DNA from 4 places in the Mesorhizobium sp. B4-1-4 genome. Region 1 is predicted to be linked to each of the others. Evidence: riboswitches for the same ligand, from Rfam matches in the RefSeq annotation. Region 1 holds a riboswitch; each other region holds the start of a gene.
The links. Region 1 has a riboswitch for cobalamin ahead of bluB (5,6-dimethylbenzimidazole synthase). Riboswitches for the same ligand answer to the same signal wherever they lie in the genome.
Positions count from the first base shown of each region.

Region 2: linked by a shared signal. The riboswitch ahead of FJW03_RS26245 (aromatic ring-hydroxylating oxygenase subunit alpha) and the one ahead of bluB (5,6-dimethylbenzimidazole synthase) in region 1 are both predicted to bind cobalamin.
Region 3: linked by a shared signal. The riboswitch ahead of FJW03_RS11205 (CbtB domain-containing protein) and the one ahead of bluB (5,6-dimethylbenzimidazole synthase) in region 1 are both predicted to bind cobalamin.
Region 4: linked by a shared signal. The riboswitch ahead of FJW03_RS11420 (DUF1636 family protein) and the one ahead of bluB (5,6-dimethylbenzimidazole synthase) in region 1 are both predicted to bind cobalamin.

Region 1 covers NZ_CP083950.1:799,205-801,399, forward strand. Annotated here, with positions in the region: gene FJW03_RS03650 (hypothetical protein) at 1-291, shown strand, start outside; partial or broken gene bluB (5,6-dimethylbenzimidazole synthase) at 456-1,037, opposite strand; cobalamin riboswitch at 1,086-1,268, opposite strand; gene FJW03_RS03660 (histone deacetylase family protein) at 1,449-2,195, shown strand, end outside.
Region 2 covers NZ_CP083950.1:5,445,121-5,447,315, reverse strand. Annotated here, with positions in the region: gene FJW03_RS26250 (DUF680 domain-containing protein) at 63-260, opposite strand; cobalamin riboswitch at 753-954, shown strand; gene FJW03_RS26245 (aromatic ring-hydroxylating oxygenase subunit alpha) at 1,106-2,195, shown strand, end outside.
Region 3 covers NZ_CP083950.1:2,301,915-2,304,109, reverse strand. Annotated here, with positions in the region: gene FJW03_RS11210 (aromatic ring-hydroxylating oxygenase subunit alpha) at 1-912, opposite strand, end outside; cobalamin riboswitch at 1,051-1,248, shown strand; gene FJW03_RS11205 (CbtB domain-containing protein) at 1,284-1,463, shown strand; gene FJW03_RS11200 (CbtA family protein) at 1,479-2,195, shown strand, end outside.
Region 4 covers NZ_CP083950.1:2,348,372-2,350,566, forward strand. Annotated here, with positions in the region: gene FJW03_RS11415 (winged helix-turn-helix domain-containing protein) at 1-751, shown strand, start outside; cobalamin riboswitch at 781-987, shown strand; gene FJW03_RS11420 (DUF1636 family protein) at 1,026-1,454, shown strand; gene cobW (cobalamin biosynthesis protein CobW) at 1,457-2,195, shown strand, end outside.

The DNA.
Region 1 (2,195 bases):
CTGATGCTGGCCCCGGCCGGCGCCATTCTTTTCCTCATGCCCGGGCAGCTCGCCGGCTGGGCCTTCGTGCTCGCCATCGTCTTTGCCTGGGCCTTCAAGGCAGCCTTCATCGAGCCCTTCGCCATCGCCTGCCTGATGCAGGTCTACTTCAAGACCATCGCCGGCCAGGTGCCAGATCCGGCTTGGGACGCTCGGCTGGCCGAGGCATCGTCGAAGTTCAGGGACCTCAAGGACAAGGCGCTCTCCTCCTTCGGTGGTTCGCGCTGGGACACGGCCGGCGCGACACGCTGATCGGCCGGGCTGGCGGGCGTGCCGGCGACGGTATAGAGGCTCGACACCGCTGATTTGAGCGGCGCCTCGCCCTGGCCGCAAAACGTCTCGCTCATGATCAATTCGGGCAGCGGCAATCGCCGGCCCCAGCCATGTGTCTCGAGGTCCGGCTTGGGCGCGAACTCGGAAACACGGCCGACGCAGAGATAGGCGATCGGCGTCACGTGCTCGGGAATGGCCAACAGCCGCTTCAACGCCTCAGGCTCGATGATGCTGACCCAGCCGACGCCGATGCCTTCGGCCCGTGCCGCCAGCCAGAAATTCTGCACCGCGCAGACCGTGCTGTAGAGATCCATCTCCGGATTGTGCCAACGCCCCAGCGGCGAACCTTTCGAGCGCTGGCGGTCGCAGGTGATGCAGATGTTGAGCGCGCTTTCGCAGATGCCTTCCAGCTTGAGCTTGCGGTAGAGCGCTTGTCGCTCTTCCTCGATTGCTGGCAGTTCCTGTTCACGCGCGGCCAGGAACAGGTCACGTACCTTCTCCCGGCGCCCGGCACCGCGAATGACGATGAAGTTCCACGGCTGCATGAACCCGACCGATGGCGCGTGATGGGCTGCAAGCAGCAGCCGAGCCAGCACCTCGTCGTCGATGGTCTCGGGAGTAAAATGGCTGCGAACATCGCGCCTGGTGAACATGGCTCGGTAGACGGCGTCGCGCGCCATCTGGTCAAATCCATCGCCCACAGGAGCGGTCATGGCTTCCGGCATCGCTTGTCCCCTTGCGACTTCAAATCAATGCCGCCCGCCTGACCATGCGGGTGACGATGCCTGCCAGGCCGGTCTTCTGGCTCGGGATCAACCCGCGTCCGGTGCCTTCCCGTCATCGACAGTGGCATTTACCGGCGCGGTCCCCCTTACAGCGTTGGGCACGCCACGGAATTCAACCGTGTTCCCGATTCTCCCGCCAGAGCATTTGCAGCCAAGTGGATTTCACTTGGCGTCGCATAATGCGACTGAGAACAAACAGGCCGGCGGGCACCAGGCAGTGGTGGCGACCTTACCCCGAAGCCCCGGCCGCGCCAATCCCCGCAGCGACGCGAATGGACGCAGACGTGATTTTCCCCAGCGATCAAGCCGCAACGCATGGCCATTGCCGTGTCGGGGCACTAGATAGGGACGATGGCCACCCGTCTCTACACGCACCCTATCTTCCTTGAACACATCACGCCGCCCGGCCACCCCGAACGGCCGGACCGCTTGCGCGCTATCGAGCGCGTGCTCGACGACGAAGCCTTTGCCGCGCTCGAACGGGTCAAGGCGCCGGAAGGAGATGAAGCCACTATCCTCTATGCGCATCCGGCCGATTTCGTCGCGCGTGTGCGCGCCGCCATCCCCGAAGAGGGCATCGCCCGCGTCGATGCCGACACCACCGCCAGTCCGAAGAGCTGGCAGGCGGTGATCACCGCGATCGGTGCCGCCAATGCGGCCGTCGACGACGTCTTCACTGGCCGGGCCGACAATGCCTTCGTCGCAGCACGGCCGCCCGGCCATCATGCCGAGAAAACCACCGCCATGGGTTTCTGTTTCTTCAACACGGCGGCGATCGCGGCCCGCTATGCGCAGAGGAAGCATGGCGCCGAGCGGGTCGCCGTCGTCGATTGGGACGTGCATCACGGCAACGGCACACAGGATATTTTCTGGGACGATCCTTCGGTGCTCTATTGCTCGACGCATCAGATGCCGCTCTATCCCGGCACCGGCGCGAAGAACGAAACCGGCGCTGGCAACATCGTCAACGCGCCTCTGGCGCCGCAGACTGGCAGCGAGGTGTTTCGCGATGCCTTCCTGTCGCGGATCCTGCCGGCGCTCGACAAATTCGCGCCCGATCTGATCATCATTTCGGCCGGCTTCGACGCGCACCACCGC
Region 2 (2,195 bases), 1.6 Mb from region 1:
CTGAATTCTTTGAGTGTCGCCAGGGCGGCGGGCCAAACCCGCCGCCTACTGGAGATCGGCTGTTAGTTGTTGCCGAAGAGGTTGCGGTCAGCACCGTGGGTGGGCGTCTGAGCAGCCGGTTCCGACTTCTTGATCGAAGCGGTGTAAGAGCTGTCGGCAGCAGTGGCCGCGGGGGCATTCGCACCATAGTGATCGCTACCAGCGAAGGCGCTGCCGGAAATGGCCAGAAGGGCGGCGGCAGTGAGAACAATCTTTTTCATTTTGGGTACTCCAGTATCTTTCCGTCCGTCTAGCGGCGTGTCTTGGGATTGAAATCGCGTCGTTCGGACGACCCCGATGTGGGAGAGCCAGCTAGCCGTTTCCAATCACGAAGATGTTCAACGTGGACCATGAATCCACTACTTGAAATTGTACCAAGATCTTCCACGTGCGATTTTTCCGTTGGAATATCAAAGCGTTAATTAAAGTCGGCGTCGTCATCACCGACTGTATCGGAGGCTCGGCGTTCACACCGTCCTGCACGCACCGTCAACAGAAACGAACCGTTCGGTTCGATTTTAGAATCTGCTAATAGTCACTTTTCGAAACCACTAACCCTTTTTGCTTCCACTCCGGGCCGATTCCGACGCCCGGCGCGGCCGTCACCGCGATGATTTTCGCTGTCGCTGTTCGTGACCTGATCGTTGCGCATGGGTGTCGCGCCACATGGATGCGATGTCGCTTTCATGCCGATGTCGCAAGCGCTGTCGTGATTAGATCAGGTCATCTCAGGTGCCGCTTCGTGACGACGGGGCGGAGAATTGGGAAGCCGGTCAAAGTCCGGCGCTGCCCCCGCAACGGTGGTGGAGTTCAAGTCGCAACGGGAGACCACTGGGCGAAAGCCTGGGAAGGTGTCGCGACCGTCCGCAAGGACACTCCAGAGCCCGGAAACCAGCCAGAGATCGTAGAACTCGACTGATCGCGGTGGGCGGTCAAGAGGCGGATGCCGCATGCCCGGCGCTTGCCGGCATGCAGCCTTGTCCTTCCTCTCATCCCCTCCGGTTCAGTCATTAGAGCGACGCGCGTCCGTTTGGACGGGCCGATGCGATGAATGCGAGGACAGGACATGGATGTGCGCAACGATATGCTGAGGCTCTTGAACGGCCGCAGAGAGGGCTTTTCGCTGGAACAGCCCTTCTACACCGACCCGGACTGCTTCAAGCTCGACATGGAGCTGATCTGGTATCGCGATTGGCTGTTCATCGGCCATGATTGCGAATTGCCGAAGCCGGGAAGCTTCATCACCGTGCAGATCGGCGACTATCCGGTCGTGCTGGTGCGCGACCAGCAGGGCAAGATCAATGCCTTCCACAACTCCTGCCGCCATCGCGGCAGCCGCGTCTGCAACACTGATAAGGGCTTGGCGGCCAAACTGGTCTGCCCTTATCACCAGTGGACCTACGAGCTCGACGGCCGCCTGCTGTTCGCCCGCCAGATGGCCGACGGTTTCGACAAAAGCCAATTCGGCCTGAAGCCGGTCGCCCGTGAGAGCGTTGCCGGCTACATCTTCATCTGCCTGGCCAAGGAGCCCGCCGACTTCGCACCGATGCGGGCGATGATCGAACCCTATCTCAAGCCGCACCGGCTGAGCGAAGCAAAGATCGCTTTCCAGAGCACCATCATCGAGAAGGGCAACTGGAAGCTGGTCTGGGAAAACAACCGCGAGTGCTACCATTGCGCCGGCAGCCATCCGGAGCTTTGCAAGACCTTCCCGGAAGCGCCGACCGTGACCGGTGTACAGGGCGCCGACAGCGATCCTGAGATGATCGCGCACTGGGCGAAATGCGAGGCCGTTGGCCTGCCGAGCAAATTCCGCATCGATCCGGCCGGGCAATATCGCGCCACCCGCGCGCCGCTGCTGCGCGACGCGGTCAGCTACACGATGAGCGGCAAGCGGGCGGTGAAGAAGAACCTCTCCGACAGCGTCTCGGCCGACCGCATCGGCACCCTGATGCACTACCACTATCCAACCACCTGGAACCACATCCTGATCGATCACGCCGTCACCTTCCGCGTGCTGCCGATCAGTGCCACGGAAACGGCCGTGACGACGAAATGGCTGGTGCACAAGGATGCGGTCGAGAGCGTCGATTACGATCTCGCCGAACTCACCCATGTGTGGACCGAGACCAACGATCAGGATCGCCGTATCGTCG
Region 3 (2,195 bases), 1.5 Mb from region 1:
GCGCACGGTCCTGACATAGTCGACATGGCCGACGATAAACATCGAGGGCAGGCTGGTGGCGTAGGTCTGGCCGGCGGCGCGTTCGGCCGGCGTCAAGCCCGGGAAGAGCGGTCCATGCGCCCTGCCATCGCGCGACCAGGTTTCGGCGCCCGACCGCAGGCCACCGGAAAATTCCGGCGCGTCATTGTCGGCGTTGCGGACCCATTCGGGGTCGTCATGCCGGCTCATCAGGCCGCGGCCATAGATCGGCACCAGCCGCGACAGATCCTTGTGCACGCCCGGGCAGTGCAGGCATTCGTTGAAGTTTTCCCAGAAAATCTTCCAGTTGCAGTTCATCACCTTGCGCAGCACATGGCCTGATACCAGCGTTTCCAGCGGCCAGTTGCCGAGATTGCCGGAGGCCGGGTCGAAAGATGCCTGGGCGGAGCCGGCCGCATCCTCTCGCAGGTTGATGAACACGAAGCCGCGCCACACCGACAGGGCGACGCGATAGAGCGGATGGTCCGCCTTGTCGAAGCCGTCTGGCAGCGACTTCGACGGCACGCGCACGAGATCGCCGCGCAGCGAATAGGACCAGGCGTGATAGGGGCACGTGATCAGCCGCGCCTTCAGCCGGCCTTCGCTCTCCTGACAAAGCTGCGAGCCGCGATGCCGGCAGGTGTTGTGGAAGGCGTGCAGTTCGCCGATGTCGTCGCGCAGCACGACGATTTCCTGCGTGCCGACGCGGAAGGTGCGGAAAGCCAGCGGCTGGGCAAGATCGGCTTCGCGGCAGACGAGCAGCCAGTTTCGATACCAGATGGCTTCGAGGTCTCGTTGGTAGGTCTCCGCGTCCCAATAGGCCGATGACGGCAGCGTCGGTTCAGCCCGGGCAAGGCCGTTGTAGGGATCGCGCTCGCTGGCACTGGGCTGCATGGCTGGCTCCTGTGAAGGTGCCAGCCGACACCCGGCCAGTGGAATTGTCAAATGCGGCAAAAGCAAACTGATCTCGACATGGCGCATTCGCAATGGTCGCCGGCGGAATTGGGTTTGCCGGGGGCGTCGATTCTGCCTATAGTCCAGACTGTCGTCGGTTCCGCTTTGGAGCCAAGAGGGAATACGGTGCGGGCTGAGTTCTTGCCCAATGCCGTGGCTGCCCCCGCAACTGTGTGCGGTAGTCCGCTCCATAGGCCACTGAAGATTTTCTTCGGGAAGGTGGAGAAGGGCGCTGATCCGCGAGCCAGGAGACCTGCCGGCGACAGGAAAATGACTTCGATGCCCTCGGGTGGAGGGCGAAAGGACAAGAGATGAATACCGCTTCCGTCTCCCCCGGCACTTCTGTTTCCTCGCAGTCGCGCTTCATGCAGCTCGCGCTTGCCGCGCTGCTCGGCATTTTCGTCGTTGGCTTTGTCGGCTTTTCGCATATCGATGCGGTCCACAATGCCGCCCACGATTATCGTCATTCGATGGCGTTTCCCTGCCACTGACGCGGATTTGACATCATGAACCTGTTTCGCAACGTCGTGTTCATCGCGGCGATCGCAGGGCTCGTGGCCGGCGTCGTTCTCGCCTGCATGCAGGCCTATGCCACCGTGCCGCTGATCCTCAAGGCTGAAGTCTACGAGCAGGCCGGCGGCGGCCACCATCACGACCACGCCGCGTCGGCAGCGGCCGATACCAACGCTATGAGCCCTGCCGCGCCGGCAGGAAACGGCATGAGCTCCGCCGCGCCGGGGCCGGAGCCAGCCGCCGTGGCGGCGGAAGACGAGGGCTGGGCTCCGGCCGACGGCTTCGAGCGTTTTGGTTTCAGTGTGCTTGCCAATATCGTCACCGGCATCGGCTTCGCGCTCGTTCTAGTGGCGGTCTCGGAATTCGCCGGCGGTATCGGCAACTGGCGCCAGGGCGTGTTCTGGGGCCTGGCCGGCTTTGCCGTGTTCACGCTGGCGCCTGGCCTCGGCCTGCCGCCGGAACTGCCGGCCATGCCGGCGGCCGACCTTATACAGCGCCAGATCTGGTGGGTGGCGACCGTGGTCGCGACCGCAATCGGACTGGGCCTGATCGCGTTCCGCAGATCGCTGCCGCTGACCATCCTTGCCGTCCTGCTGATCGTCGCCCCGCACATCGTCGGCGCGCCGCAGCCCGACAGTTTCGAGACGCCGATCCCGGAAGGCCTGCATCACCAGTTCGTGGTGGCGGTAACGCTGACCAATTTGGTGTTC
Region 4 (2,195 bases), 1.5 Mb from region 1:
CCAGAAAGGTTCGGGCGGCTGGTGGGGCTGGAGCCACGCCAAGCACGCCTTCGAATGGTTGTTCTGGGCCGGCCGCATCACCACCGCGCACCGCCGCGGCTTCGAGCGCTTCTATGACCTGCCGGAGCGCGTGCTGCCGCAAGCGATCCTCGATCTGCCGGTGCCCGCTGCCGAGGACGCGCATCGCGAATTGCTGCGCATTTCCGCCCGCGCCCATGGCGTGGCTACAGCCGGCGACCTGCGCGACTATTTCCGCCTGTCGCCCGCAGACATGAAGGGCCGGCTGGAGGAACTGGTCGAATTGGGCGAGTTGCTGCCGGTGCGTGTCGAGGGCTGGAACAAGCCGGCTTACCTCCATAGAGATACCCGTCTCCCGCGCAAGATCGAAGCGCGCGCCCTGCTGGCACCGTTCGATCCGGTCGTCTTCGAGCGCTCGCGCACCGAGCGGCTGTTCGATTTCCATTACCGCATCGAGATCTACACTCCGGCCGAAAAACGCCAGTACGGCTATTACGTCCTGCCCTTCCTGCTTGGCGACAGGATCGTCGCTCGCGTCGACCTGAGAGCCGACCGACCGGCAAGCGTGCTGCGCGTGCCTGCGGCCTATGCCGAGCCCGGAGCGCCGCCTGAAACCGCCGCCCAGCTCTTCGAGGAATTGAAGCAGATGCAGGTCTGGCTTGGCCTTGAACGTATCGACGTGACGCCGGCCGGCGATCTGGGCCCGGCGCTGGTCGACATCGCCATGTCGTAGCCGCGCGTTGACACAGCTGCCTGCAAAAGCCTAAATCCGCTCCAGACGGTCCCCTGCCCGCAACGGCTGGGGCTAAGAGGGAATGCGGTGCGGGATTTCGATCTCAAATCCGCGGCTGTCCCCGCAACTGTAAGCGAAGAGCCAAGGCCGAAAGCCACTGGGAGTTCCCGGGAAGGCGGCTAACCAAAGACGACGACTCGCGAGCCAGGAGACCTGCCGTCTGCGACAGAAGAATCCGATCGCCCGGCGGGTTTCCGGGCAAGGAGCCCGGTTTTTGGACCACAACGGCAGTTTTTCGGCTGGTGCAGCGGATATATCGTCCGCCGATGGTGACGCCTTGTCCGGCGTCACCGTTATCGTCTGCGCGTCCTGCCGCGACGAAACCGGCTCCGACGCCCATCCCCGCGCCGGCGAACTCCTGGCACGGGACACACGCCGCGCCGCGGCATCCGAGCACGTCCGCGTCCGCGCGGTCGAATGCCTCGGCAACTGCAAACGCCGGCTCAGCGCCGCAATCCTGCGCGACGGCTGCTGGAGTTATGTGTTCGGCGACCTGACCACGGGCAGCGGCGCCGACCTCGTTACCGGCGCCAAACTCTTCGCCACCTCGAGCGACGGCCTCATCCCTTGGCGCGGCCGCCCTGATTCCCTGAAGCGCGGCCTCGTTGCCCGCATCCCTCCCCTCAACCTGCTGAAAGACTGACCATGACCACTTCCGTCTCCCGTGTTCCCTGCACTGTCGTCACCGGCTTCCTCGGCGCCGGCAAGACGACGCTGGTCCGCCATCTCCTCGAAAACGCCGGCGGCAAGCGCATCGCGATCATCGTCAACGAGTTCGGCGACATCGGCATCGACGGCGAGATCCTGAAAGGTTGCGGCATCGACACCTGCCCGGAGGAAAACATCGTCGAACTGGCCAATGGCTGCATCTGCTGCACCGTGGCCGACGATTTCGTGCCGGCACTCGACCGGATCCTGTCGCTGACGCCGAAGGTCGACCATATCCTGATCGAAACCTCGGGCCTTGCTTTGCCCAAGCCGCTGGTCCAGGCCTTCCAGTGGCCGACGGTGAAGAGCCGCGTGACCGTCGATGGCGTGATCGCCGTGGTCGACGGCCCCGCACTGGCCGAAGGCCGAGTCGCCAACGACATGGACGCCCTGCAGGCCCAACGCGCCGGGGATGACAGCCTCGACCATGACGACCCTGTCGAGGAAGTGTTCGAGGACCAGATCGCCTGCGCCGACCTGATCATCCTGTCGAAGAGTGACCTGATGGACGCCGCCGGCTCAGCCCGCGCCAACGCAATCGTCAACGAACACTCCGCCCGGGCTGTCAAGATCGTGCCGACGTCCCATGGCAAGGTCGATCCCTCCGTACTGCTCGGGCTCGGCCTCGCCGTCGAGGACGACATCGAGAACCGCAAGTCCCATCACGACGGCGCAT